DNA from 4 places in the Peribacillus sp. TH16 genome. Region 3 is predicted to be linked to each of the others. Evidence: riboswitches for the same ligand, from Rfam matches in the RefSeq annotation. Region 3 holds a riboswitch; each other region holds the start of a gene.
The links. Region 3 has a riboswitch for S-adenosylmethionine ahead of JFV29_RS25040 (5-methyltetrahydropteroyltriglutamate--homocysteine S-methyltransferase). Riboswitches for the same ligand answer to the same signal wherever they lie in the genome.
Positions count from the first base shown of each region.

Region 1: another riboswitch for S-adenosylmethionine. It lies ahead of JFV29_RS07095 (methionine ABC transporter ATP-binding protein); the one in region 3 lies ahead of JFV29_RS25040 (5-methyltetrahydropteroyltriglutamate--homocysteine S-methyltransferase).
Region 2: another riboswitch for S-adenosylmethionine. It lies ahead of JFV29_RS22675 (2-hydroxyacid dehydrogenase); the one in region 3 lies ahead of JFV29_RS25040 (5-methyltetrahydropteroyltriglutamate--homocysteine S-methyltransferase).
Region 4: another riboswitch for S-adenosylmethionine. It lies ahead of JFV29_RS25830 (methionine ABC transporter ATP-binding protein); the one in region 3 lies ahead of JFV29_RS25040 (5-methyltetrahydropteroyltriglutamate--homocysteine S-methyltransferase).

Region 1 is NZ_JAEKEM010000002.1:1,464,776-1,472,423, reverse strand. It holds gene fahA (fumarylacetoacetase) at 1-596, opposite strand, end outside; gene JFV29_RS07120 (hypothetical protein) at 593-1,537, opposite strand; gene hppD (4-hydroxyphenylpyruvate dioxygenase) at 1,597-2,718, opposite strand; gene JFV29_RS07110 (DUF1450 domain-containing protein) at 2,960-3,205, shown strand; gene JFV29_RS07105 (MetQ/NlpA family ABC transporter substrate-binding protein) at 3,452-4,273, opposite strand; gene JFV29_RS07100 (methionine ABC transporter permease) at 4,327-4,995, opposite strand; gene JFV29_RS07095 (methionine ABC transporter ATP-binding protein) at 4,982-5,998, opposite strand; SAM riboswitch class I at 6,064-6,170, opposite strand; gene JFV29_RS07090 (MBL fold metallo-hydrolase) at 6,826-7,648, shown strand, end outside.
Region 2 is NZ_JAEKEM010000009.1:1,787,232-1,794,879, forward strand. It holds gene JFV29_RS22650 (YvrJ family protein) at 111-272, opposite strand; gene JFV29_RS22655 (DUF2922 domain-containing protein) at 364-582, opposite strand; gene JFV29_RS22660 (DUF1659 domain-containing protein) at 626-844, opposite strand; gene JFV29_RS22665 (MFS transporter) at 1,034-2,278, opposite strand; gene JFV29_RS22670 (FGGY-family carbohydrate kinase) at 2,268-3,758, opposite strand; gene JFV29_RS22675 (2-hydroxyacid dehydrogenase) at 3,777-4,778, opposite strand; SAM riboswitch class I at 4,921-5,011, opposite strand; gene JFV29_RS22680 (molybdopterin oxidoreductase family protein) at 5,170-7,218, shown strand; gene JFV29_RS22685 (hypothetical protein) at 7,566-7,648, shown strand, end outside.
Region 3 is NZ_JAEKEM010000009.1:2,275,032-2,282,679, forward strand. It holds gene glpK (glycerol kinase GlpK) at 45-1,535, opposite strand; gene JFV29_RS25025 (MIP/aquaporin family protein) at 1,559-2,383, opposite strand; gene JFV29_RS25030 (glycerol-3-phosphate responsive antiterminator) at 2,619-3,161, opposite strand; gene JFV29_RS25035 (hypothetical protein) at 3,372-3,809, opposite strand; SAM riboswitch class I at 4,016-4,111, shown strand; partial or broken gene JFV29_RS25040 (5-methyltetrahydropteroyltriglutamate--homocysteine S-methyltransferase) at 4,101-4,872, shown strand; gene JFV29_RS25045 (PTS transporter subunit IIC) at 4,972-6,009, opposite strand; gene JFV29_RS25050 (hypothetical protein) at 6,196-6,729, opposite strand; gene JFV29_RS25055 (CaiB/BaiF CoA transferase family protein) at 7,444-7,648, opposite strand, start outside.
Region 4 is NZ_JAEKEM010000009.1:2,420,417-2,428,064, forward strand. It holds gene JFV29_RS25800 (cysteine desulfurase) at 1-477, opposite strand, end outside; gene sufD (Fe-S cluster assembly protein SufD) at 477-1,778, opposite strand; gene sufC (Fe-S cluster assembly ATPase SufC) at 1,794-2,579, opposite strand; gene JFV29_RS25815 (hypothetical protein) at 3,030-3,233, opposite strand; gene JFV29_RS25820 (MetQ/NlpA family ABC transporter substrate-binding protein) at 3,337-4,170, opposite strand; gene JFV29_RS25825 (methionine ABC transporter permease) at 4,186-4,854, opposite strand; gene JFV29_RS25830 (methionine ABC transporter ATP-binding protein) at 4,847-5,881, opposite strand; SAM riboswitch class I at 6,062-6,174, opposite strand; gene JFV29_RS25835 (O-acetylhomoserine aminocarboxypropyltransferase/cysteine synthase family protein) at 6,292-7,602, opposite strand.

The DNA.
Region 1 (7,648 bases), on a different contig from region 3:
AAATCAAGCTGAATAGATGGACCAAATACTGGATCTGCATCTTTTGGTTTGCGCTGTCCCGAAGGGCGCCGCACCTTTGTACCACTTGGAACGATAGAACTGGACCGTCCATGATATCCGATCGGCAAGTGTGTCCAGTTTGGCATGAGTGCATTATCTTTTCCTCTGAACATAGTCCCCACATTGGTCGCGTGCTCTCTTGAGGCATAGAAGTCTGTATAGTCTCCTATCTTTGCAGGAAGTAGCATCTCTACATCTTTCAATGGGTGGAACGCTTTTAAACGAAGTTCTTCATCATCACGTAAATCAGGCGTGTTCGCATCCAAAAGGTATTGTAATTTCTTACGTACAGAAGTCCAGGCGGGACGGCCGAGTTCCATAAATAGATTGAGTGAAGAAGCGGAAAAGACATTCTTTTCTTCTGCACCGGTCCCCTTTAACAGCCCTGCATCGTCAATTACAGATAAATCAAGAACATATTCACCAATGGCTGTACCGGCACGCGGGCCTTTGTCTTTGAATTGAAAGATGCCATATGGCAAATTTTGAATCGGAAAATGTGATTCCGGTGTTGTTTCGATAAAAGAATATTTCATCGTGGTGCCTCCCCATTAAAAATAGTCAGTTCACCAAGTTCTTTACGCGGCTCATCAAAGCTACAGCTTCCGTAAGAAGCAGCGAAGACTGTGCGTGCTTTGTTGATTTGAGAAGAACTGACAGATATACTGCGCCAAGAAAGCGTGTCTGGTGTAAACGAAAAGTGTGTTGGATCCTCATCCAACAATATGGTTTCAATGATTTTGCTGTCTATTGAATGGCAGTAGGAAAGTAGGGCTGCTGTAAATACGTTAACAAAGCCATGCATTTTTGTTTCCACTTCATTTCGATACTGGCGGATCGGATGATGCAGACCCGCTGTGAACTTTAAAGTTAGATTTCTTTTTCGGGATTCATGAATAACAATCGCTACTTGTTCGGCAGTAGGAAATAAATCCGATGTAATGCCGCCCATGCGCATTTTAATACCAATACTTTTCAAAGATTTTTGATTGATCAAGCGAATAGTATCCAATGTGTATGGAAGTTGATCAATCGTTCCTGTTATTTCACAATAAATCGGATAACTGGCTGTTTGTTTTTCGAGTTTCTCTAAGAAAGAAGAATCAACTTTTTTTGGAAGCGGAACTTCGATCGCCTCAATGGTACCAGCTGTTTTATATGTTTCTAAAAAAAGGTGAATATCTCCCATAGCCGTTTCAATTTCTAGGGGTTTCGTTAAAATAACAGATAATCGAAGTGGATATTGATCATTAAATTGATCTTTATATGGTTCGAGTTCACTCAGTCGTGAAGCGGGAATAACAAATGGACCAAGCATCCAGCTGTCTGAATCATGGATATATGCATGATAATTTGAAATTGCTTCTGGAAGCGGAAGTGCACTTGGTGGAAACAGGCCTGCATAATCAATAAGTTCGGTCATAAAATGACTGAGCGCTTCCTCTTTCCACATTCCATTTACTTTTGTTAACAACAACCTCACACCTCCTATAATAGGAGGCCATACTGGGTATTACGCCAGATGGCCGGTTCATATTAAATATTTCCACGAAGTTCCTGTTCGCGTTCAATCGATTCAAACAATGCTTTAAAGTTTCCATCGCCAAAACCAAGTGCACCTTTACGCTGAATGACTTCGATAAACATAGTTGGACGGTCAACTAATGGTTTTGTGAAAATTTGGAGCAAGTACCCTTCATCATCACGATCGACAAGGATATTAAGTTCTTGAAGTCGTTTCACATCTTCATCAATATCTCCTACACGATTGGCGAGGTCTGCGTAATAAGTGTCAGGAGTCTTTAAAAACTCAACACCATTTTCTTTTAGTGTGGCCACTGTGGTGATGATATCGTTTGTTAAAAGGGCAAGATGCTGAACACCTTGACCATTATAGTAATCTAGGAATTCTTGAATTTGAGATTTGCGTTTTCCTACAGCAGGTTCATTGATCGGGAACTTAATGCGTCCTGTTCCATTCATCATAACTTTTGACATTAGGGCTGAGTACTCGGTCGAAATGTTTTCATCATCAAAATGTTTCAGAACAGTAAAACCGAATACTTTTTCATAATAATTTGTCCATTCGTCCATTACTTCCACATTACCAACAAGGTGGTCAACACCGATTAAGCCTGAAAGTTGAGCTCCAAAGTTGTCCTCACGAGCTTTAAAACCTGGCAGAAATCCACCTTTATAATCGATTGGCTCAACAAGCGTGTGAATCGTATCCCCATATGTGCCTAAGATTGCTTTTCTTACTTTGCCATTTTCATCTTCTTCCACCCATGGTTCTCGAAGAGCGATGCCACCGCGTTCAATAGCACCCGCATATGTTTTTTCTAGGTCTTTTACGAGAAGGGAGATATCTTTTACTCCTTCGCCATGAGTTTTAATAAACTCAGCCACATCTGTGCTGTCTGATAGAGTACCTGTTAAAATCAATCGGATGGTGCCCTGTGCCATAACGTAAGATACACGGTCACGGGAGCCTGTTTCTAGTCCTTTATATGCTATAAGCTTGAATCCGAAAGCGTTTGCGTAATAATAAGCAGCCTGCTTTGCGTTCCCAGTATAGATTTCTACGTAATGGACACTCTTAACCGGAAACAATTCCTCTTTCTTTGCTTTAGAAGATCCAACTGTTTTTTTAGTCATATTTACCGCTCCTTAATCGTTTTTTTTACATAAAAAAGCTGAATTTTCTTAATTTTCCGCCAGTGATAGTTCACATCATAATACATAAAAATTTACCACGCAAATATGTGTTTTACCGCGGTTGACCATCATGGTAGCAACATTTTAACGCGATAAAACATATTTGCGTTTAGGTGTACTCTTGCACATTTTTTGTATATCTACTTAAAATGTTAGCAACTAAATAAAAGGGGAATTAGATATGAAAATTAGTGTAAAGTTCTGCCCTAGTAACTTTGAAGATGAGTTGGAAACTATTAAAGATAAATTAATGGAGTGTAGCGGTCTAGAGGTTATTGAGGATAGATGCTTGTTGTATTGCGGACAATGTTTAATGCAGCCGTTTGCAGTTGTAAATGGTGTAAACATTGTCGCAAACGATCCAGTTGAACTTCTCGAAAAAATTGAACAATATGTAGCTAGGCTTAAACAAGGAGACACTGTGTGAACAACGAGAAAATGAAATTAGTAATAATTGATTATCGCTTTTATTGACAACTATATCATTATATTGTGTTTTCCCCGAGAAACATGCGAACCTTCAGAGAGCATCCATCTATGATAAAATATATGTAAAACCCTACTACAAATGCTTATTAATTGCATTGATTGATATCTTCGCATAGTATGACGGAAAAAATTCAAGGCCTGTTCCCAAAAAGGGAGCAGGCCTTGAATTTTATGGTTTGGTTTCTTATTTCATCCAATCTGGTTTTCCGAAGCCTGCAAACTTGCTATCGATTACTTCTTCAAACTTGTCTGATTCAACTACTGATTTAATATCCTTAGCAAATTGTGCATCTGCATCTTTTGTATTCACAGCAACAACATTACGATACATATCCGGCATGTTTTCTAAAACAAGGGCATCTTGGAGATCCATTTTTGCTGCAAGAGCGAAGTTACCTGGGACCGCTGATAGGTCAACGCTGTCTGTTGCACGCGGCAATTGAGCCGATTCTAATGGTTTGAATTGAATGTTTTTTGGGTTCTTTGTTACATCTTTTTCAGATATTTTTAAGGGATCCACATCTGGCTTGACTTCAATTAAATCTTCATCTACTAGGACTTTAAGTGCACGTGCAAGGTTAACTGGATCGTTCGGTAGGGCTAGTGATGTACCATCTTTAATGTCTTTTAACGATTTATATTTGTTCGAGTATATACCCATTGGTGCTGTCGGTACAATAACAAGGTCAGAAAGCTCTAAATCATTTTCTTTAGCGAAGTTATCCATATACACTTTGTGCTGGAAAAGGTTGGCGTCGATTGAATTGTTGCCAAGCGATTTATTTGGCTGGATATAGTCAGTGAATTCAACGATTTCTATTTTGTAGCCAAGATCTTCTAGGCCTGGCTTAATGGCCTCTTTTACCATATCCGCGTAAGGACCGGTAGTTGCTCCGATTTTCAATTCTTTTTTGTCTTCAGTTTTTGGGGAAGCATCATCGCTTCCGCAAGCTGCCAAGCCAAGGGCTAGTGCGCAAACAGATAATAAAGAAGCTATTTTTTTCATTGGAAATTCCTCCTGTAATATGTTGTATTAAATCATTGTTAAAATGACTGATTCTATCGTTTATTTACTAAGTATGAGGCCTTGTCACCAACCATTTGAATGATTTGTACAAGGCAGATTAACACGACGATTGTCGTGATCATGACTGTGTTGTCATAACGGTAATAGCCGTACCGAATGGCCAGGTCACCAATTCCGCCCCCACCGATTGTCCCAGCCATCGCTGAGTAACCGATAAGTGAAATGGTCGTTAACGTCAACCCTTGAATGATTCCCGGTTTTGCCTCAGGAAGAAGTACATCCTTAATGATCATCCATGGAGTGGCACCTACAGCAATTGCAGCTTCAATCACACCTTTATCTATTTCGCGTAATGCCGATTCAACGATTCTTGCAAAAAAAGGTATCGCGGATACAGATAGGGAAACAGAAGCCGCTCTTGGCCCTATCGTTGATCCAGTAAGCAAATCCGTTAAAGGAAGGAGGGCGACTAAGAGAATGATAAACGGGATTGAACGGACAATATTGACAGCGAAACCGAGAGATCGATTCACGACGTTATTTTCAAAGATTAAATTCTTGGTCGTTGTAAACAGCAATACTCCAAGTGGCAAACCAATTAGAAGGGCTACCGCAAGGGAGATTCCAACCATATAGATTGTTTCGAGAAAGGCTTTATTAAGGTCAGGTAAAATATTGACGACGGAATCAAACAGTGACATGTTTCAACACCTCCACAGAACTGGTCCGATTTGTTATATATTCCAGTGCCGATTGAACTTCAGCAGCCTCACCAATTAATTCAATGATTAAGATTCCTAATGGAACATCCTGAATATATTCAATTTTGCCGTGCAAGATATTTCCCTTTACTGAATACTTTTGTAGAGCATCGGAAAGAATCGATTCACCGGCGGTGGGCCCTTCAAATTGAATTTGAATAATCGTTCCTTTGCTTTCCTCAATTAAGTGTGAGGGAAGCTCAAAATCCAATACACTGCTGATGAATTGCTTCGTCAACTGCTGCTTTGGTTGTGAAAATATCTCATAAACAGATCCTTCTTCGATAATCCTGCCATCCTGCATGACAGCGACTCGATGGCATAGTTCTTTGACTACTTCCATTTCATGGGTAATCAATACTATAGTGATACCAAGTTCCCGACTAATCTTTTTTAATAACTGTAAAATCGCTTTTGTTGTTGTTGGATCAAGGGCAGAAGTCGCTTCATCACATAATAGTACAGTAGGGTTATTGGCTAAGGCTCGCGCTATGCCGACCCGTTGCTTTTGACCTCCGCTGAGCTGGGCCGGATAGACATCCTTTTTATCACTAAGCCCAACTATGTCCAGCAGTTCTAGAACGCGACTTTTGATGACGCCCTTTGATTTGTGTGCGGCTTTCAAGGCGAAAGCAACATTTTCAAAAACGGTTTTGGAACTGACTAAGGAAAAGTGCTGAAATATCATACCGATTTTTTGTCGTTGTTTTCGAAGCTCTTTGCCTGATAAAGACGTTAAGTCAATCCCGTCAATAATGATTTTTCCTTTTGTCGGACGTTCAAGCAAATTTAAGCAGCGTATTAATGAGCTTTTTCCGGCTCCGCTGTAGCCAACAATCCCATAAACTTCACCAGTCTGAATTGTCAAAGATACGTTATCCACTCCGACAACTCGGGTATTTTTCGATATGTATTCCTTTCGGACTGATCGGATTTCAATCATGAGCCTTCCCCCTTAAACATAAAAAACTGCCTCTATCATTCAGAAAGAGGCAGCGAAATTATTTCGTCTTATCTTTCAGAATGTAATCATTCTGCAGGAAGTAGCACCGTTCCCGATTGGGGCGGTTGCCGGACATCACAGGGCCTGTTCCCTCAGTCACTCTTGATAAGTAAATTATTATTTTGGAATATTACAAGTTTTCTAATATAATCTATATTATTTGTAAATTCACATATTGTCAATCGTTTCTGTAATTTTAGAATAACTTTCTGGTGATTTAATTAATTTTTTTATGGTAAATCTAGAATTGGATAATCATACCTTTTGGAATCGGGGTATTGTCACCATTGATCGTTAATGGTCGTAAAGCCATACTTTTTCATGATTTTTGTAAGATAAGCTTCGTTCTTTTTAGCAGCTTGTCGATTTTTTTTAATAATTACGTGAATTTTTTGTCAGGAAAGTATTGTTTCAAAGTCTGTATCATGAATGCTTTAGCTTTTTTATCAACCAAGGTAATATTGATAGTTACTCAGCGTTAATGATTAGCCGTGAATTTTTTTATCGCCCAAACTTAAATACGGAGTACCCTTTCTTAACAACTTCCTTTTAACCGAAGCCAGATTTTTGCTGTTTCTTTTCTTAGTTGCATAATAGAATACCTTAAATCAATGACAATGGTTTCAAAAAGTGCCTTGATTCTACCGGAAAATATACTACGGGTCTTTGCTAGGAAAATACTATTTGCTTGTCAAAAGTATGGAGGAATATTACATTTATTGTAATGAACAAGGGGTATTTTTATACAATTGATGAGGAGGGAAGCCATGCTAGAGATTAAGACGATAAATGATGTGGTTTGTGTACAAGGGACCCCTGAAGGAATAAAGTCGGGGATGAGTGTATATGTTTTTTTAACAGACGGCCTATTGATTGATACGGGAGCCCAAATTTTATTGGAAGAACTTATCCCTTTCTATGAATCAGCCAACTTCGATTTAGTGGCGCTAACGCATTATCATGAGGACCATACTGGCGGTGCTTCCTGGATACAGGAACATAGAAAAGTTCCAATTTATATTCATCCGGTGTCGATTGATGTATGTGCGAAGGATGCTGAATATCCTGATTATCGCAAAACTTTTTGGGGAAGGAGAGATGGCTTCAAAGCTGAGCCGCTGGGGAGGGCTGTTCATTCCCGTACCCAAACGTGGGAGCCAATCTTTACCCCAGGTCATGCTATGGACCATATGGTGTATTTGAATCACAGTAATGGCATGCTGTTTTCAGGTGACCTATTCGTTACACCGAAAACGAAGCTTGTTTTACGGGAAGAATCTGTCCCTGTTATCATCGATTCTATAAATAGATTACTTCAATATGATTTTGGAGAGGTTTTTTGTTGTCATGCCGGTCATGTCCCTAATGGGAAGGAAATGTTTCAAAGAAAGCTCGACTATTTGGAAAACCTGCGTGGTGAAATTTTACGATTACATAATCAAGGCTTGGCAGTACATGAAATCCAGCAAATTGTTTTGCCGAATCAATATCCGCTTATCGAGATATCTGGCCACGAATGGGATTCGGAGCATATTATCACATCGATATTAAAAGAAAAGATATTGATTAATAAGGATAATGGAGCGAAAT
Region 2 (7,648 bases), 490 kb from region 3:
ATAATTTTACATATAGTATTTTTACTCGTTAGCTCGATGGGTAGTGGTAGGATCCCTTTTGCAAAAATAAAAAAAGCACTATGAATGATAACATCCATAATGCTCCCTACCTATCCTCTGAACTGACTTTGGAATCCCTCTTGCAAACGATCCGGCAGCTCGACAAGGGTTTCGTTCAATGTATCCAATTTTGTTTCAATCCGATGAAGCAAATAAAGGGTAACAATAATCGGAAATCCGATATCACTGATAAATGGCAGGATTTGATCCACTTTTGTTCACCTCTCTTCTAGTATGGTGAAAAAAACAGGCTCACCCATTTTCAGGACACGTCCTTCAAAGATGAGCCTGCCTGCTGACAAGTTAGATAAGTTCAACATCCTCGACATTACGCTCGACAAGGCGTGCTCCTTTAATACTGACAAAGTCGCCCGATGATGCAACGAAGGCATTCCCCGTAATCATTTGCTCCATTGCCAGTTTGACTGTATTCGCATCAACCGGCTCCTTCGGATTTTCAACGGAAATCGTCGCTGACTTTCCTTCCTCTGTTACGAAAATCATTTCCAATACTCTAGCCATTTTGTATCACCTCCTGTTTTTTCAACCTTTTGCTAAAAGCCGATTATCCAATCAATGAATTCGTATCCACTCTGGTCACTTCACCCATTGGATAATTCTGCACGCTTGCAATCGCTGTTGCTGCCGAAAACAACTGATCCGCCGTCGCCTCAACCTTGATGTTCGAAAATGACCTACGCTTGAAAACAATAGACCCCTTTTCATTTAATCCCGTCTCAAAATCAATCCTTAACGTACTTGATACTGGAATTTGGTTTGCCATGTCGCTCACCTCCTTTCACACTCTATATAAACTTTTACGAGGTGAAAGTAGCATGGTGGTGAAAGTTTTTTTATTTTCATTTAATGATACGCAGCTGTTATAAATAAAAATAAAGAAGCCACAATCCAATATTGGAATGTAGCTTCTTCCTATTAATAAGAAAAGTTGATTTTAAGTCACCATGTTTCATTATGATGCAAGTGGATCCGTTTCTTTTTTCATTTCATCCTCTTCTGGTAAACGAATGAATTTAACAATCACCGCACTAGCTAGATACAGGATCGCAAAAATCCATACAACCCCTTCTGCTCCAGCCGAACCGATAAAAGTCATGGCTATAGCAGGTGCAACGAATGAAGACAAACCGGCCGCAAAATTCAAAATAGACATGGCCGCTCCTTTGTCTTCACCTGCAACGGATGGAACCAATGCACCTATAGGTACATAACCAGCTAAACAAGCACCCCATATAAATCCAACAATACTAGTTGCAATGAGGTTTCCATTTGTGATCATTGGTGTGTAATATAATAGAAGGGTAAAAATAGCACAACCGACTCCACCAAACCAGATGATTGTATTTTTCCATCCGAATTTATCTCCAACGAAACCAAAAACCAAATTAAAAATAATGTTTCCTAAGAAGATCGTACCCCATAATTGTAACCAGACAGATGTTTCAATTCCATGTTCAGCCATATGCATGGGTAAGAAAACCGGAAATCCATATGATCCTACACTATTAATAATTCTTACAACACCACCAGCAGCAACTCTTGGATTTGTTTTCAAGATGGTGATGCCCTTTAAGAGCTCATTCACTGCTTCTTTTTTGCTAGATATCTGTTTCTTTTCAAATTTGTCTTTGTTGATGACTATAGCAAAAATCGTACCTAGGCATACCCAGAAAATAGAGGTCCATAATGTGTTGACATAACCTAGGTATTGAATAGCGTAGCTTGAATACCAAGAGCCAAGTACCATCATTCCAGCACAATAAGCTACCCAAAACCAACCGACAGCTGTACTTAATTTATTTTTAGGTGATCGATAAATGACCCATGTTAAAAAAGAGTAAGCAAATAAAGGATAGCCGAAACCTTTAATAAAATAGGTGATAAGCATAACAGGATAATTCATACTTTCAAAGCCAAAAGTGATAAATCCTGCAGTCCCAATAACATAAAACAATAATCCCATAGACATAGACTTCTTTGGTCCAAAAACATCTAAACAAACACCTGAAAACCAAGAAGAAAGAGCTATAGAAATTCCGTATACAGTAAAAATGGCCGCTGACTGCTGAACAGTCAATCCATTGTCAACTAAGAAAGGGCTTAACCAGCCAGCTTCAAGTCCGTCTCCCATCATAAAGAGCATAACACCTAAAAAACCCCAGCTTAAACTTTTAGGTATTCCAATTCTATCTAACATATATATCTCTCTTTTCTATCTTATTTGGATTTAAGCTATATTGGTCTTTGAAAAAGAACTGTTGAGCTTGTTTCCACTCCTCATACTTCCATTCATCGTAACTAGCCTCATTTGTAATCGCTTTGATATCGCCTGATAATGCACTATTTACCCCTAATGTCTTATTGCAGATAACGGCAGATCCGACAACGGATGCCTGATTGAACCCTTGATGAATGCGCACTTCTTTTTGAAGGAGATTAGCTACAAATTTCGTTAACGTTTCACTTTGAAAACCACCTCCACAAGCCCATACATATGGCAAATCGTAAGGAATCACTTCGCATAATTTGTCGAAATGCCATTTGACTGTACAAGCAATTTCCCATAGAGCTGAAGCTACAAAATGAGCACGGGTTAAGTTTTCTTCTAATGGTGTATTAAAAATGAAGCCACCTTTTTTCGTCGCATTTTTCTCATCTGTCAGATACATGCCTAACGTTGATACACAATCAATCGTCGTAAGCTTACTCATTTCCTCTTCCATTAGTTGATAACTCTCATTTGGGTAGAAAATATTTTTTAATTTCTGATAATTAAGCCCAGTTATTCCTGGGTTTGTTTCTAACAGCCATTGATTTTTATTCGTATGGGCATTTGTCCATGCTCTTCGTTTAGAATCCACACTATATTCATCAGTAATATGGCAAATAGGGGTGGTCGTTCCAGATACGATGATGACATCACCTTTTTCGGCAAACGTGCTTGCGATAGCCAGCTGTGTATCACCGCCTCCTACTACGATTAAAACCTTTTCGTCCAATCCCAGCATCTGAGCCATATTCGGTGTAATTTCACCAAGGATCGAACCAGACGATTTTAATTCGGGTAACAAGTCTACCGATATCCCGAATTGTTCACACAACTCCTCTGACCATTCTTGTTTCTGAACATCATATAGCAGTGTTTCGGTCGCTTGTGATGGCTCATAGACGAGCACGTCACTTAATTTATAGGCAACCCACTCACTGATGCTTGTAAAGTATTTAATTTTATCCCATAATTGCGGCTGCCTCTTTTGCAGGGCGACCAGCTTTAAAGCTGAAAACAATGCAGATGGTAATCGACCTGCCCTTTCATAAATAAATGGTTGATTTGAAAACTCCTTTTCCCATTCGCGGCCTCTATTATCAATATTAGGTAACCCGATAAACGAATGCCCATCCTGATCCTGCAAGACAATTCCTTGCCGTTGACTAGTTGACGTTATTGCCTTGATTGAAATGTGCTGAGCTTTAGCTATCGCCTTTTTTGCTAATTGAATAAGCTGTTTCCAAAGTAATTCAGGTGAAAAGTATCGACTATCAGGATAAAGAGGTTCAATTTCATATTGTATATCCTCTCTCTCAATAGAGACGACTTCACCTGTTGTCTCAACGATAGCCACTCTTGCATTTCCAGTACCGATATCAAATACTAAATAACCTTCTTTTATAGCCATTTTTTTCACTCTTCTTTCTTATGACTTAACTTCTAGATTTCTTCTGTTATATAGAGTTGGAATCTGAAGAGTATGTTGTGTTGTCCACTTTGTTAACGCTTGGTTCATTATTGAGACGTGATGATCCTCAACCTCATAACTTGCGCCGGCAAGATGAGGGGTAGCTAATACATTGGGCAATTTAATTAATTCATAGTCACTTTGTTCAGGCGGCTCTTGATAAAACACATCTAATATCGCCCCCCTAATCTTTTGTGCTTTTAATACTTGTACAAGCGCATCTCTTTCAACCACGACAGCCCTTGACATATTTACAAAGATTGCCTCTTCTTTCATCAGTCCCAAAAAGTGTTCATTAATCATCCCGATCGTTTCCTCTGTTCTAGGGAGGTGTATGGATACCACATCACTTGTCGAAAAAACGTCTTCTAAAGAAGCCCGAACATGATTAGGATTATCACTCTCTACATAAGGGTCATAGTATTTTATCGAACATTGAAAACTTTCAAGAACCGCTGCAATTCGCTGGCCCACGGCCCCAAACCCCACCATTCCAATTGTTTTCCCAGAAATTTCATTTCCTTTAAACTTTAAATAGGCTTGGAGATAGTCTTCATTCCATTTTTCCTCCTTCAACCATTGATTGGAAGGAATGGTATGCCTTAAAAATGTAAGGAGATTACCGACAAATAATTCTGCAACAGCCTGAGCATTACGTGCTGGAGTGAAAAAGACGGGAAGTCCCCTTTTTGTTGCAGCTTCCACATCAACATTAGAAGGCATGCCACGACACACACCCACAAATCTCAATTCAGGTACTTCAGCGAATACTTTTTCTGTTACTTGATCTAACTCAGTAATTAACCCCTCCGCCTTAGACTCTTTTAATAAAGAGATCAACTCTACTTCGTTATAGGCCCTTCCATTTTCCTTCCAAGGTTGATAGGTAGCCTTTCCAAATAACTCGTTTAATTCCTTGATGCCCGCTTCGTTATATGGTGCTGTTACTAGAATGTTCATTTTTACATCTCTCTCCTTTATGTAACGACTTTACCTGTCAGTAACTCACTTCTTAAAAATAAAAAAATCTCTTCCCGCTAAGACGGAAAGAGATAATTACTTCATAATATCGTTCTCACAACAATAAAATAAAAGGCCACTCTTTCTATCTTTCAAGCTTCGCTTGCTGGAATTGGCACAATAATGTTGCCGAGGCTTCAAAGGGCCAGTCCCTCCACCTCTCTTGATAGAAATTTTACAATATTATATTGGTTTAACTATTTTTTCAATTAATAGAATATACCAAATATAATGAATTTCAAAACGGAAGTCAATATTTATTTGAACTTTCTAAATATTCTCTCCGTATGATATAATCTATGAATCATTTTTTTCATGAAAGGATACTGACATGCAATCATATAAAGATATAGAAAATGGTGTAGTCCTTTCTGTCTGTTCTCTTGATTGCCCAGACCAATGTGGTTTACTTGTACACAAAGAGGATGGAAAAATCAAGAAAATTAGTGGTGACCCAAATCATCCAGTGACGAAAGGGAATATTTGCAACAAGGTTCGGAATATGGGTGAACGGATTTATGATAGCAAGAGAATTAAGACACCTTTAAAACGCGTGGGAAAAAAAGGTGAGGGGAATTTCGCCATTATTAGTTGGGAAGAAGCGATCGATACGATCACAAATCATTGGAAAAATCTTATTTCAGAGGAAGGGGCACAAACCATTCTTCCTTACAGTTTCTATGGGAATATGGGGAAACTCGCTGCAGAAGGAATGGATCGCCGTTTTTTTAACCGCCTCGGATCAAGTCAACTTGACCGGACCATCTGTTCAGTTGCTGGCTCAACAGGCTACCGCTACACAATGGGGGGGAGCTACGGTACAGACCCAGAAGAGATGACCGAAACTAAGTTATTCATCTTTTGGGGAATCAATGCTGTAAGTACAAATATGCATCAAGTAACAATCGCACAAAAAGCAAAAAAATCAGGAGCTAAAGTCATTGTTATTGACGTTCATAAAAATCAAACCGGACGAATGGCCGATTGGTTCATTCCCATTCTCCCAGGGACTGATGGTGCACTAGCATTAGGAATCATGCATATACTCTATAAAGAAAAGCTAGTGGATCGATCGTTTTTAAAGGAATATACGATTGGTTATGAAGAGCTAGAAGATCATCTTGAGCAATATCAGCCACAAATGGTTTCTGACATAACAGGCGTTCCCGTAGAAGACATATACAAATTAGCTAGGATGTATGGGGCGATTTCCCCTTCAATGATTCGGATTGGAAATGGTCTTCAGCATCATGATAATGGCGGGATGAGCACTCGGACGATTGCCTGTTTACCTGCTTTAACAGGACAGTGGCTAGTAAAAGGCGGAGGTGCAGTTAAATCCAATTCAGGATTTCTCTCCTTTAATACCGCAGCTTTACAACGTCCTGATCTCAAAAAAACTAAAACACGTACTATTAATATGAATCAAATAGGGAAAGCATTGCTTGAACCGGACAACCCCATTCGCTCATTGTATGTCTATGGAAGTAACCCGGCTCTTGTTGCACCAGAGGCAAATAGAGTAAGAGAGGGTCTAGCCCGGGAAGATTTATTTACTGTCGTCCATGACTTGTTTATAACGGAGACAGCGAAGTTTGCAGACATTGTATTACCATCTACATCTGCCTTTGAAAATACAGATTTTTATACATCATACTGGCATAATTATATCCACTTACATGAGCCTATCATCGCACCCTATGGAGAAAGTAAATCGAACACAGCGGTATTCAGGCTACTTGCAAAAGCCATGGAATTTAACGAACAAACTCTTAAGGATGACGATGAAGAATTAATGAAACAAGCTCTAAACGATTTATCCAATCCTTATTTATCGGATATAACCTATGAGAAACTAAAAAATGAACGCTACATCAAAGCAAGTAATTTGACCGATTTGTTAAAGAATTTACAAACACCTAGTGGGAAAATCGAATTATATTCCAAAGTGATGGAAGAAGATGGATATCCAGCCCTTCCTACGTATATTCCATTAGTAGAAGAGCAGGATTACCCTCTCCAATTCATACCTGGACCGAACCATAACTTTTTAAACTCTACCTTTTCCAATAATGACAAACACATCACACTTGAAAAAGCACCTAAAATATTTATGAATCAAAAGGATGCAGATAATCGAGGAATAGAAGATGGTACAACTGTCCGTATCTGGAATGATCGTGGAGAATGCGAGCTAGTGGTTTCTGTAGGCGAACAGGTCCTTCCAGGCGTCGTAGTCAGTCAAGGTCTCTGGTCAGACATGCCTGGTAAAAAACAACTCGTTAATGCCTTGACTCCAGATCGTATTGCCGATATGGGCGGCGGAGCTACATTCTTTTCAGGGCGTGTGAATGTAGAAAGAATGAATAAGGATGTTTAATTTTTTATATCTTATCTTCCCTTCTTAAAATTTTTTTATGACTAATTAATAAAAAATAGCTTGAACCTTTTTTACTCAAAATACTCCTTTTAACATAAAATAGTCCCCTTTCCATTTATGGTTGGGGGACTTTCTAATGTATAAGAATCCTCAACAATAAACTATAGTTTGAAGTGAATTGAATAAATAATTGATTCTAATAGCTCGCAAACAAAAAAGTTTTAGAATTAAGCTTCAACCTTAAGAAACCCTAACCTAACGACGAGGCAAAATGCATCTGGCTTTAAATGGAACGACAGGTTCGCTTTTTCTGGGAAATAATAATCATGAAAGGATGTGGATGTTGGATGTCTTTAGAATGGTTCGACAGAGTAAGCGGGGAATTGCAGGATCATCTTAAATCAATTTGTGAAAAATACGATCGAAATGG
Region 3 (7,648 bases):
AAGTGGCCTTCTTTATTTGTTAAATTTAGTGTTTATCAGAACCTTTATTTAAAAGCCATTGCTGCTTGAACAGCTTTTTTCCATCCGTCATATAATTTTTCACTTTCTTGCTCATCCATGGATGGTTTAAAGGTTTTGTCTATTGCCCACTGCTGAGCGATTTCCTCTTGGTCCTTCCAATAGCCAACAGCTAGTCCAGCCAAATACGCTGCACCGAGTGCTGTCGTTTCGTTTATAGTCGGCCTTTCAACAGGGACACGTAGTAGATCGCTTTGGAATTGCATTAAGAAGTCGTTCTTAACTGCACCGCCATCCACTCTCAATGTCTTCAGCTCAATACCTGAATCTGCCTCCATTGCATCGAGTACATCCTTCGTTTGATATGCAAGCGATTCAAGGGTAGCACGGACAAAATGCTCTTTAGATGTTCCACGAGTTAAGCCAAAAACCGCACCTCGGACATCGCTGTCCCAATACGGAGTCCCAAGCCCAACAAATGCAGGAACAACATAAACTCCATCAGTACTTTCTACACGTTTTGCATAGGCTTCACTGTCCTCGGCATTTTTTAGCATCCGTAAGCCATCACGCAGCCATTGAATCGCTGATCCTGCTACAAATATGCTGCCTTCTAATGCATATTCAACCTTGCCATTCAATCCCCAAGCAAGAGTTGTCAATAACCCGTGCTCGGAACTGACAGCCTTTTCACCCGTATTCATAAGCATGAAACAACCTGTTCCATACGTATTTTTAGCCATTCCTTCATTAAAACAAGCTTGGCCAAATAATGCTGCCTGTTGGTCACCTGCTGCTCCTGCAATTGGAATCGACTGGCCGAAGAAGTGATATTCGATCGTATGGGCATACACTTCGGAAGAAGGTCTAACCTCTGGTAGCATTGATTTTGGAACAGTCAATATCTCCAGAAGCTCCTCGTCCCATTTCAGCTCATGAATATTATACATTAATGTCCGAGAAGCATTAGAATAGTCTGTTACATAGGCCTTGCCTCCTGATAGCTTCCAAATCAGCCAGGTATCAATGGTTCCGAATAACAACTTGCCTTCATCTGCTTTTTGGCGAGCTCCTTCCACATTATCGAGGATCCACTTCACTTTTGTACCGGAAAAATAGGCGTCTATTAACAATCCTGTTTTTTCTCGGAACAGATCATTAAGACCTCTTCCTTTCAATTCATCACAAATTTCGCTAGTTTGTCTGGACTGCCATACTATCGCATTATACACAGGGGTTCCTGTTTCTTTATCCCAAACGACTGTCGTTTCACGCTGATTAGTGATTCCAATACCAGCAATTTGCTCAGGCTTTACACTAGATTCCGATAGTACACCAGCAATCACTGCTAAAATTGATCCCCAAATCTCATTGGCGTTATGCTCTACCCAGCCTGGCTTAGGGAAATGCTGTGTGAATTCCTTTTGGGCCGAGTGGACGATCTCGCCCTTTTCGTTAAACAAAATCGCCCGTGAACTAGTTGTTCCTTGATCCAATGATAAGATATATTTTTCCATAATGTGTTTCCCCCCTTTTTAATTTAACTAGCAATGTTGCTAGTTTCTAACTCACGCGACTGCTTTTTTCCAAAAGTATATGCTAATACCAATATTATTAGGCTTGCTCCTAAAACAGTCCAAAAGACTGTCGTCAATTCACCTAAAAAGACTGCTTTATAGAAGACAGCTCCAAGTGCTCCACCGACAATCGGGCCAACAACCGGAATCCAAGCATAGCCCCAATTCGAATTTCCCTTACCTGGTATTGGCAGCAGGAAGTGAGCAATACGAGGTCCAAGATCACGTGCAGGGTTTATGGCATAGCCTGTTGTTCCTCCGAGCGACATCCCGATAACAACAATCAATAAACCGACAGCAAATGGGTTCAGACCTTCTGTAAACTTGCCGGCTCCAATAAATAATAAGCCAAGAACAAGGATGAATGTACCAATCATTTCACTTAATAGATTTGAAAAAGTATGTGGGATAGCTGGTGAGGTTGCAAACACACCAAGCTTTGTACCTGGATCCTCCGTAGCTTTCCAGTGAGGCAAATAATGCAGGAATACAAGAGTCGCACCTATAATTGCCCCTATCATTTGCGCCACGATGTACCCTGGCACATCAGCCCAAGGAAAATCTCCATTGATAGCTAATGCTACTGTAACAGCCGGGTTTAAATGTGCTCCGCTTATGGAACCCACTGCAAAGACACCCATTGTAACAGCCAGTCCCCATGCAATCGTGATGACAATCCAGCCTGCATCTTTGGCATAAGATCCCTTTAAGGAAGATCCTGCCCCAATACCTGCACCAAATAAAATTAAAATCATCGTGCCTACTACTTCTCCCCAAAATGGAGTCATACATAACCCCTCCTCTTATAGAATGATGCCTTACCAACAAATAAAAGGAGATTCACAGCAGAACTTTCCTCAAAAAATGAGTATGTCTGGTGTGAATCTCCTAATCTCCGTCACATGTATTAACTTGTAATGTAAATATACTAGGTAGTGAAAACGCTGTCAATTAATTTATATAAAAACAAATGATTTTTTCTGTATTTTTTTTCCTCTATCACACATCAACTCCTATCTGAAATTAAAACATCTCCCATAATTCAGTTTTTGAAGTCGTGATTGACGAAGCTCCTGCCTCAAGGGCATTCAGGACTTCATCTGAAGAACGTATGAGCCCTCCAGCAAAGATAGGAGTTTGTAAGCGTTCCTTTACCTCTTTAATCATCCAAGGCATTGCGCCAGGCAAAACTTCGATATAATCAGGCTTTGTTTTCTGTACCAGCTTATAACTTTTCTCTAACGCATGTGAGTCAATTAAAAAGATTCGTTGAATGGCAATAACACCCTTTTGCTTCGCTTTCAAAATCACGCTGGATTTTGTTGAAATCAGGCCATATGGGCAATACTCCTGACAAATAAATTCTGTAGCGTATTCATCACTTTTAATACCATGAATTAAATCGACATGATAAATCATTTTCTTATTATGCTGCTTTGCCATTAAGCTTACATTTTTCAATTGTGATATATGCAAATCAAGAAACACACCTATTTCATAGGAACTTTCTAGAAATCTTTCGAAATCCTTCATGCTTGCCGAAGCAGGCAAAATTTTCTGGTCCATTCATTTTCCCCCTTATCTACCGGAAAAACTCAAAACTTTTAGTTATTTAGTATATTTTAAAGAACTTGATTTATCAAACACAATATTTCTTATTGAAGAATCGTCCTTTACCATATCCTTACACTAACATACCTGGTATCCCCTTTAAAATAGTACAGGTAAGAATGCTATGTAAACATTTCCTTCATTGCTTACCCTTTCTTCGATTCATCATAATGAAAGTTTAATTTTTAATGCACCTTCCACCAACTCATACGATTTAATAGTGCCCACGGGTATTCTTTTCACGATGTTCCAAGCATTAAAATTCATTTTGATCATTCTATTTTCAAATTCAAAAAATGGCGGTCTGTTAAATATCTTTTGGTTAATAAAATTCCTATCAATAGGCTTCATTTCTACTAATTCAAATGAAATCGTTCTTTTTTCCACGTGAATCGGTTTTAATGTAATACGGAAAGGCACGTTTTTCTTAAACATCATTTTTTTCACTTCCGTCGTTCCGAAAAGCACTATATGTACTGGCGTAATCTCGACTTTAACATCCTGCTCACCTGATTTCATCTTTATAATTCGCTCTAGCATAGACGCAGTTAACGTTATCGGTAAACCATTCCCGGAAATATTAGATGGATTGAACGTATTCATCGTGGTTTTCCCCCTCCAACTTAACTTACAGGTAACTTCATTCCATATGGAACGTCAGTTATAGCATATGCTGTCTTCACGAATGTAGTTACCCCTTCATAACATGCAAGGTCCTGGTGAATAATCGGTATATTCTAAATTTTACACCTTTCACCCTTGACCTTTATTAAAACTATCTGTATAGTCATACTTAATTTAATAGACAACTCTTATCAAGAGAGGTGGAGGGACTGGCCCTTTGATACCTCAGCAACAGACTTTAATGTACTGTGCTAATTCCAGAAGTGCAATACTGGGAAGGTTTCATTCAATCCTGAACATCCCTTCATTCATGACTTTATTGAATTGAACAAAATCGTTGCCGGACGTGCTGTTACGAAACAAACCATTCCTAGTCCCAATCAATTATTTGCTGTGGGTGTTTATAATGAAGACATCTACCCTGATATCGAAGACTATGCAAATGACATCATTAAAGCGTATCAATATGCTTTAAAGGCCTTTTATGAAGCTGGTGTTACAATTGGATGATGTTTATATTGCTAGACTTTCCTCTCCAGAATTTCAGTTCAAAGATGGAAAATACTCTAGAGAACAATTAATTGATTTAGCATTGCGCGTAATTAATGGGGCTTTGGAGGGAAAACCAGAGGATTTGGTCGTCACGACACACTTATGTCGCGGGAACTATCAATCAACGTGGGCGTTTGAAGGAAGCTATGCACGTATCGCACCAACATTATTGGCAAAAGAAAAAGTAAATGGATTCTTCCTGGAATATGACGATAACCGTTCAGGAGATTTCAAACCGTTAGAATACATTCCAAATGGCGGAGCACGAGTTGTTCTAGGAGTCGTCACTTCAAAAAATGGAGAAATCGAAGACAAAGAAGCAGTTATAGCTCGTATTAAAGAAGCTTCACAATTCGTGCCACTCGAACAATTATGCTTAAGTCCACAATGCGGATTCGCTTCCACCCATCATGGCAATAAGCTAACGGAAGAACAACAATGGGAAAAGTTGAAATTTATTGTTGATGTAGCGAAAGAAGTTTGGGGATAAAGAAATATTATAGAAAGAGCAACGCATTCAAATAAAGCGTTGCTCTTTCTATATTGTCTATATATCAGCATCCTCTATTTCATGAGGAAGTTTGAGTTATTAATCAAAATGCAATTTATAATCCTCTGCTTTAATCAGTTTTAATTTTTTCGAGAATATATAGATAAGACCTAGGTTCAATACAATCGGAAGAATAAAGAAAGTACTTAGCATGATTGCTACATTCTCAACGGCCCATCCACCTTCAGCCAGTTTCATATAATTTAATGGACCAACTAGACCTGATAAACCGAACCCAGCACTATAGGGTGTGCCTTGAATATTTAACAGACCGGCCAAAGCACCAAGAATCGCAGCTGTGATCAACATCGGAAAAGCGATCTTCGGTTTCATGAAGAAGTTTCTCATTTGAATTTTTGGTGAGCCTAATACATGTGCTAATGCCGTTCCAAGGGAGTTTGCTTTATAACTTGCAATGGCCAGACCAACGCCTGCTGCAACAATGCCTAGATTAGCCGCACCAGAGCCAATACCTGAAAGCATGATCACAGTGGCTACCCCTACTGTTGAAATAGGCGACAAAATTATGAGACAGAACACAACAGAAATAATAGCTCCCATTATAATTGGTTGTAATGATGTCACATTTGAAATAGCGACTCCCAGTAAACCAGTGGAAGATTTCACAAATGGTAGAATTAAATACCCAATCATCCCTGGCACTAATATGCTTAAAGTCGGCATCAATAAAATGGAATATGCTTTTAATCGGTCACCAATTAATTGAACAAATAACACAGTCAGTGCGGCTGTAATTCCTGTATTAATAACGATTCCAATACCATTTAGGGCAAATAAACCATCAGCCGTTTTTTGAATAGCACCACTACCGACCATTGCCGCGATCCCAACACTTGCTGTTTGTATAGATGTTAGCTTAAATGTAATCCCTACCATCACACCAATCATAACAGGTAACAAACTCATCACAAAAACTGTAATATCGAATATATGTTGTAATACTGGAAAATGAGGAATCAATAACTTAAGTACTTCCCCTAACAAAGCATTTGGAATTAAGGAAACAACAATCCCTATACTCATTCCAGTTAGTAATTTACTGAAAAAATCTTTCATCCTACTAATCTCCTATCCCGTCTCTATAATGTAGAATATTATAAGGAATATTCTGATAATAGTCAAAGGATTTTTTTAGTACTTTACCGCGAAAGCGCGAAAAAGTTTATGAGGTTCTCCTACGTCTTTACCCTATTCTATTTCATCCAAGCACAAAAAAAGAACGAGCATCAAGAACGTCCCTTTTTACTTGCAACTATCATCATCATCCATTTTCTTCACCAATATATCATCAGTCACCCTATCTTCCAACTTGTTCCTCAAGGCCAATTCTGCAGCCTTCCCATCACTAGGCGACCCGTCCGAGAAATACATTGGAAACAAGGAGAAAAACATAATATAGAAGGAAAAATATATGAATTGGTACCATATTACTGAGCTTTCCAAGATATTCTGATACACTAAGCTATATATGATTAGCATACTGACTAAATTAAAGATAGAGCCCCCTAAATAAATCAGCATATTCGTCAATCGATTATCATGTTTCAATCCCCTAAACTCGCATGTCCCATTCCAAAAATAATATTTCCTCACCTCTATGTTACAAAAGGAGAAAAGTTTATTCCCACATCCGATCAAGATTCTCTTTTCTGATCCTCCGAAGATCGTAACAAAGAAGATATGCCCGCTCAAATGTATCAGTGTAACGATTGGCATAATCAGAAAAAAAGAAAATAGAAATTTAATGATATCATAGAGACCAAAGATTATTATCATCCTCCTATCTAGAGCTTTTTCTTATAAATCCTTTGTTGAAGGATGATACTCTGATACCCGGTAAACGCTAGTTGTAACTGGTAATTTTTAGCACACACGTCTTGTTGCTTTCATTGATAAAAGATTAATTCGACCTTCCTCCACTTATTTCGTCCTTTCTTCATTTAGTTCGACCTTTCACCTACTTATTTCGTCCTTCCTCCACTTAATTCGTCCTTCATCCACTTAATTCGACCTTTCTCCTACTTATTTCTACCTTCCTCCGATTAATTCGTCCTTCATCCACTTATTTCGACCTTTCTCCTACTTATTTCGTCCTTCCTCCGCTTTATTCGTCCTTCATCCACTTAATTCGTCCTTCATCCACTTAATTCGGCCTTCCTCCTACTTATTTCGTCCTTCATCCACTTTATTCGTCCTTCATCCACTTTATTCGTCCTTCATCCACTTAATTCGACCTTCATCCACTTAATTCGTCCTTCCTCCGCTTTATTCGTCCTTCATCCACTTATTTCGACCTTTCTCCTACTTATTTCGTCCTTCCTCCATTTAGCTCGGCCTCATAAATGTTACAGCACTATGAGTACAGGAGTATTTACGTCGTTGCAGCGAAGATTGAATTCAAAAAAATTAGGCTATCTCTCTCCAAAAAGATTTTGGAAAAGTGACAGCCTTTAAATATATATATCATTTTAGCTAGGTCCGTTTCTTTATTTAGCGATTAAAGGTGCGGAGAACTTCTTCATTGCTTTGTCCTGGCTTCAGCCCTGTATGTTTATAATCAGGGGTAAAAACCGATGTTTTGATTGGACAGGCAATTTGCTTCTGGATGCTTCCTTTTCCGTCAGGTATTTCAACAATCATGCCCCGTTCCTTAAGTTGGGGATGATTGGTCGCTTCGGTAAAAGTCAGTACTGGT
Region 4 (7,648 bases), 150 kb from region 3:
AATTGTAGCTCTCACATCATCAAGGGAAATCGTTCCATCCTCTTGAAGCGGAATATATTTCAGTACAGCACCTTTTTCTTTAGCCAACTGCTGCCACGGAATAATATTACTGTGATGCTCCATGTAAGAGATAACAATTTCGTCGCCCTCTTTTACATTTGCTCCACCGTAACTTCTTGCTACAGTATTTAAAGAAGTTGTTGTTCCTCTTGTAAAAATGATTTCTTCTGTAGAAGAAGCATTAATGAATTTACGCACCTTTTCACGTGCACCTTCATACGCATCCGTAGCTTTTGTTCCAAGTGTATGCACCCCGCGGTGAACATTCGAGTTGTATCCGCGGTAATATTGCTCAATCGCTTCAATCACTGCAGCCGGTTTTTGAGAGGTTGCAGCACTATCTAAATAAACTAATGGCTGACCATTGACTTCTTGATCTAATATCGGAAAAAGCTTACGAATTTCGTATGGGTTCATTACTGTACTTTCCTTTCAATGACCGCTACTAATTGTTTTTTAACTCCTTCAATTGGAAGCTGGTTAACAACAGGGGCCAAGAATCCGTGAATGACAAGTCTTTCTGCTTCTTTTTTAGTAATACCACGACTCATTAAATAATAAAGTTGAAGCGGGTCAACACGTCCGACAGAAGCGGCATGCCCAGCCGTTACATCATCTTCATCAATTAAAAGGATTGGATTGGCGTCTCCGCGTGCTTTTTCACTTAACATCAGTACGCGTGACTCTTGTTCAGCATTGGCCTTTGTAGCACCATACTCAATTTTCCCAATTCCATTAAAAATGGAGGATGCGCCGTCTTTCATAACACCGTGCTTAAGGATATAGCCCTCAGAGCGTTTGCCAAAATGAATAATGGCTGTCGTAAAGTTTTGTTTTTGTTCCCCGCGGCCGACTACAACGGTTTTAGTATCACCGTGAGAGCCATCGCCCATTAGATATGTTGTGTTATCTGAAATCGTATTTCCATCGTTCATTAGGCCAAGTGCCCACTCAATACGAGCGTCACGTGCTGCAACTCCACGGCGGTTAACATATGTCGTAAAACCTTTCGAAAGGGTATCAACAGCTCCATATTCCACTTTGGCATTCGCATTTGCAAATACTTCAGTTACGATATTAGCAATACCTTCGTTAGACTCAACGCTTGAGAAGTAGTTCTCTACATATGTTACAGAGCTATTATCTTCTGCCACGATTAAAACGTGGTTGAAAAGTGTAGTTTCAGGGTTATCCAACAAAAATACTGCTTGAATTGGATCTTTGATCTCTACATTTTTTGGAACATAAAGGAATGCACCACCGTTAACTAATGCAGCATGTAATGCTGTTAAACGGTGCTCATCTATTTTAACTCCGTCCTTCATGAAATATTTTTGTACGAGCTCAGCATGGTCACGAGCCGCTGTAAAAATATCAGTGAAAATAACGCCTTGTTCTTTTATTTTTGCTGACAAATTAATATGTGCCGGCGTATTATTGCGTTGAATGTATAAGTTTTCATTTCCTTCAATGATGGATTTAATTTCTTCCGGAACCTCATCTAAAGAGGCAAAAGTTTCACTTTCAACTGTATGAGTCTTGAAAGAAGTAAAATTCCATTTATCGATTTTTGTTTTATCCGGCTTTGGCATTGGGAGCTTTTCTAATTCAGAAAACGCTTGAATTCGAAGCTCAGATAGCCAAGCTGGCTCATTATTTTTAGTTGAATAAGAGCTTATGTCCTCTTGTTCAAACGGTAATTTCGTTTCTGTAGTCATTGCAAATCCTCCTACTTACGCTTCTTCGCCAACAGTTTCGTCTTCAATGCCCAATTCTTGTTTGATCCAATCATAACCTTCTGCTTCTAAACGTGCAGCTAGTTCAGGCCCGCCTGATTTTACAACACGGCCTTGCATCATTACATGTACGTAATCAGGAGTGATGTAATTTAATAGACGTTGGTAGTGAGTGATGATTAAACATCCAAAGTCTTCTCCGCGCATTTCGTTGATTCCTTTTGAAACGACTTTAAGAGCATCGATATCTAGCCCAGAGTCAATTTCATCTAAAATAGCGATTTTTGGCTGAATCATCATTAATTGAAGAATTTCGTTACGTTTTTTCTCTCCGCCTGAGAATCCTTCATTTAAATAACGTTGCGCCATATCTTCATCCATTTCAAGGAATGCCATTTTTTCGTCCATTTTACGGATGAATTTCATCAATGAAATTTCATCGCCTTCTTCACGACGTGCATTGATAGAAGAACGTAAGAAGTCAGCATTTGTAACACCACTGATTTCGCTTGGATATTGCATAGCAAGGAAAAGACCAACACGAGCGCGCTCGTCAACTTCCATTTCCAATACGTCTTCACCATCGAATGTGATGCTGCCGCTTGTTACTTCATATTTAGGGTGACCCATAATTGCTGAAGATAAAGTGGATTTACCAGTTCCATTTGGTCCCATGATTGCATGGATTTCTCCGCCTTTTACTTCAAGGTTAACCCCTTTTAAAATCTCTTTACCCTCAATTGATACGTGAAGATCTTTAACCGTTAATGTAGAAGCTGACATAATAATACCTCCGTGAACTAATTCCTATTTTATTACCAGAAAGTAAAAACTACTTTCTTTACTATTTATTTTTCATAAAAGCATTCTCACTTTATTCTCATTCCAATTTTATAACAAATCCAATTTGGAATCAACTAATATAGATAGGGGTTTCCACTTCTTTCATGATGAAAACCTGTCCTATTGTTACAAACCCTACTGTTATAGGCTATTTACAGCAAATAGAGCCTTATTTTAGCTTTTCTTATTTAAAACTTATTATTCAACAAACCTTCGTTCTTATTAATATATGTCTAAAAAATCTTAATTGGAAGGTACGTATTACCTTTGTTAAAGAAAAAAAGGTCTGCTAGGTGCTATGTAAGTTAATCTAATAAGGAAACCCTTATTTTCTAGACCACTTATCATTTTACCTCTACAGACCGATCTTTTAAAGACTCTTTTATATGCTTAACCGTGAATTTTACGTTGTAGGTCAATGACCATTTTGTTGCACTTTTCATGTTCCTTATCTCGTTCTTTCTCAACCTCGATACGGAGGTCTAAATTTCTGCTGTACTCATTATAGCCAATCCCATGTGATAACTGCATCGCTTTTTCCATTTCGCTTGTTACATTTAAATCTAAAGTATTGATAGTGAACCATCCTTTCAAATTTGTGAATCACTTTATTACTCTATTAACTCTATACCCTGTGTTTTCATCTTTAAACATAAAAAAACGACCTGAAGATTTCCAGGTCGTTCCTTACCATAAATTATTTAGTTGGTACGACTGCACCTTTGTATTCCTTTAGAATAAAATCTTGAATTTCTTTAGAATGTAATACTTCTACTAGCGTTTTGATTTCTTCTTTATTTTCATCACCTTTGTTAACAGCAATAACGTTCACATATGGTGATTCAGAGTCTTCAATAGCAATTGAATCTTTAAGCGGATTCAATCCAGCGTCAATCGCATAGTTAGAGTTGATTAGAACGGCATCCCCTTCGCCACTCTCATAAATTTTCGGAAGTAAAGCTGCTTCATAATTCGCATCAAATTTAAGTTTTTTCTTATTTTCAACAATGTCTTTTGTTGTAGCTGTCGTTTTATCGATGCCTTCTTTTAATGTAATCAGGCCATTTTTTTCTAATAGAGATAACGCACGTCCGTGGTCAGCAACAGAGCTGCTCATAATAATTGTTGCGCCTTCCGGAAGTTTATCAATGCTTTTATATTTTTGTGAATATAGAGCAATCGGCTCGATATGAATTCCACCAGCATTAACGAAGTCATATCCATTTTCTTTAATTTGCCCCTCTAAATATGGAATGTGTTGAAAGTAGTTAGCATCCAATTCTTTATCGTTTAAAGCCTTATTCGGTAAAACATAATCTTGGAACCGTTTAATTTCCAACTCAATTCCTTTTTCTTCAAGAAGAGGTTTAGCTTTTTCAAGAATCTCAGCATGCGGAACATTGGATGCACCTACAACTAATTTTTTCGTTTCCTTTTCTGTATCGCTGCCGCTGTTGTCCTTATCGGTTCCACAAGCAGCAAGAGCAATCGATAAAACAAGTAATAATGCAAATCCTAAAAACTTTTTCATCCTATTCATCTCCCTTTATCTTTTGTCTAATTTAGATGTAATCACATCTCCAATAATTTGAATAATGAAGACGATAATTAGTATAACAATCGTCGCTACAAGTGTAACGTCATTGTGAGTCCTTTGATAGCCGTCTAGATAGGCCAGATTACCAAGCCCGCCTGCACCGATAACCCCTGCCATTGCGGTATATCCAACCAATGCAATCGATGTTACCGTAATCCCTGAAATTAATGCTGGCATCGATTCTGGAAGAAGTACCTTCCAAATGATCGTGCTCGTTTTCGCTCCCATTGATTTAGCCGCTTCAATTACACCTTTATCGATTTCACGGAGGCCGATTTCAACCATACGTGCATAAAATGGTGCCGCCCCGATAATAAGGGCTGGTAAAGCAGCATCCTCACCGATCATAGAACCGACAAGCAATTTTGTGAAAGGTATGAGCAACACAATTAAAATAAGGAATGGAATGGAACGGAAAATATTAACGATAGCACTCATGGTCGTGTTAATTACCCGATTTTCCCACAAGTTACCTTTCCCTGTTAAAAACAGGACTAGCCCTAATAGTATGCCTATAAAAAAGGTTGCTAGTACTGAGATACTAGTCATATAAAGTGTTTCTTTTGTTGCTTCAATAATGTCTTCCCAATATACATTCGGTAATAATTCTTCAAGCATGAGTAATCACCTCCACGCCTACATGCTGTGCTTTAATGAATTCGATTGCGCGGAGCATTTCATCCTCATTGCCATCAAGGTGGATAAATAACGTTCCATATGAACCACTTCTAGTTTGAGATATTTTTCCTTGAACGATATTGACATCCAACTCAAAGTTACGTACCAGCCTAGTAATTAACGGACTCTCTGCATGATCTCCTACGAACGTCAATTGAATTACTTTTCCTGCTGGATAGCGTTCCAGCAAGTGTTCCATTGTTTCTTTTGTTTCTTCAGGCTCTGTTACCTGTTGAACGAAACGCTTCGTCATTTGTTCTTTCGGATTCTTGAAGACTTCCAGGACAGGTCCTTGTTCAACGACTTGACCACTTTCCATTACTGCAACGCGGTGACAAATTTTACGGATGACGTGCATTTCATGTGTAATCAAAACAATCGTTAGACCAAGACGCTTATTGATGTCCACAAGCAATTCAAGTATTGAATCGGTTGTCTGCGGGTCTAAAGCAGACGTCGCTTCATCGCACAGTAGCACTTTAGGATTGTTAGCAAGAGCCCTAGCAATCCCGACCCTTTGTTTTTGCCCTCCGCTTAATTGCGAAGGATATGCCTTTTCTCTTCCTTCAAGCCCAACTAACTTAATTAATTCATTCACACGCTTGATACGCTCATTTTTCGAAACCCCTGCAATTTCTAGAGGAAACGATATATTCTCCTGAACGGTTCTAGACCATAATAAATTAAAATGTTGAAAGATCATGCTGATTTCTTGTCGAGCTTTACGTAGCTTAGCACCTTTGATTTTGGAAATTTCTTTATCAGCCACCACAACGGATCCTTCTGTTGGTGTTTCCAATCCATTAAGCATCCTGATCAAAGTACTTTTCCCTGCTCCGCTGTAGCCAATAATACCGAAAATCTCGCCTTTATTTATTTCAACATTAACATTATTTACAGCCTTAATCGTGTCACTGCTTCCTTTTCCTGTTCGGAATAGCTTACTAACTTTTGTCAATGTAATCATTAATACTCACCTCTTTTATCCAATAAAACCTATGAACTTAGTTGATTTATCTTCATTATCAGCCTGTAAATATGATTTAAAACCGTTTTTCAATATTGCTATACATGTAAAGGTTTTCCCAAACTAAATAGAAAAAACCTTTCTGCATGAGCAGAAAGGCAGGTGAAAAAGCAGGCCTTTCTCTCATCTTCCAAAGCGATTAAACTTTGTGTGAATTGGCACCTTTCCAAGGAAATTTCCTTGTCGGTTGCCGGGTTTCATCGGGCACATCCCTCCACCTCTCTTGATAAGAGCTAATATATAGAATATTTGTACATCATTAAGTTCTTTAGTATGGAGAAATTTTATCATAGATAAAAAAGGAGCGCAATGTATAATATTTCTAGGAAAGAATGAACAGGTCTTTTTTATTAAACAGTTTTAGAAGTTAAGGAGACAATATTCGTCGCTTTTTCAATTGCCTGCTCTAAATCTTCTATTAAATCCTCTATGTTTTCAATACCAATCGATATGCGCACTTGATCAGCACTTACACCCGCTTTTGCTAAACCTACATCATTTAATTGTTGATGGGTCGTACTAGCAGGGTGGATAATTAAACTTTTAGCATCCCCTACGTTGGCTACATGCGACCATAACTCTACCGAATTGATAAGTTTTGCTCCAGCTTCGCGTCCACCTTGAATTCCAAAAGTCACAACAGATCCTGCTCCCTTAGGCAAATATTTATCCGCCAGCGCTTTATCAGGGTGACTTCCATTACTAGGGTGCGAAACCCAGTTCACAGCAGGATGATTTTCCAAATATTGAATAACAGACTTAGTATTCGAAAGATGCTCTTTCATTCTCACATGCAACGTTTCTAGCCCCAGCGTAAACTGGAACGCGCTTTGAGCACTTAACGTCGGCCCTAAATCACGAAGTAATTGCACACGAGCTTTTGTGATAAAGGCAGCAGGGCCGACTGCTTCAGAGTATACAATCCCATCGTAGCTTGGATCCGGTTCCGTAAAGCCAGGGTAGTTTGGTGAGTTCCAGTCGAATTTGCCCCCATCCACGATGATGCCTCCTAAGGTGGTTCCATTTCCCAAGAGCCATTTTGTAGCAGAGTGGATGACAATATCCGCTCCAAAATCAATTGGCCGGCAAAGGTATGGGGTAGCAAAGGTATTATCGATAATGAGTGGTATGCCCGCATTGTGAGCAATGTCCGCTACAGCCTCAATATCAAGAATCCTTAGACTTGGATTTCCAATTGTTTCCGCAAATATAGCCTTCGTTCTAGGCGTGATGGCTTTTTTGAAATTTTCAGGGTCATCAGGAGAGACGAACTTCACTTTTATCCCATATTTAGGAAGAGTATTTTCAAAAAGATTATACGTACCGCCATATAATGTAGAAGCGGACACTATTTCATCTCCTGCACCAGCAATATTTAGGATTGACAGTGTAATGGCAGCCATCCCACTTGCGGTTGCCAGTCCGCCGATACCACCTTCCAACAAGGCCATTCTTTCTTCGAAAACACTGACCGTAGGATTATGAAGTCGTGTATAAATATAGCCATTTTCCTTTAAGCCAAATAAATTTGCTGCATGGTCAGTATCTTTGAACAAGTATGCATTGCTTTGATAAATAGGCACTGCACGTGCACCCGTTTCATCTACTTGCAGACCCCCGTGAACACTCAATGTTTCGAAACGCAACTTTTTCTCTGCCATAAGATTTCTCCCCTTTTTCTATGGATTTAGTTGGATTTAAGAATCA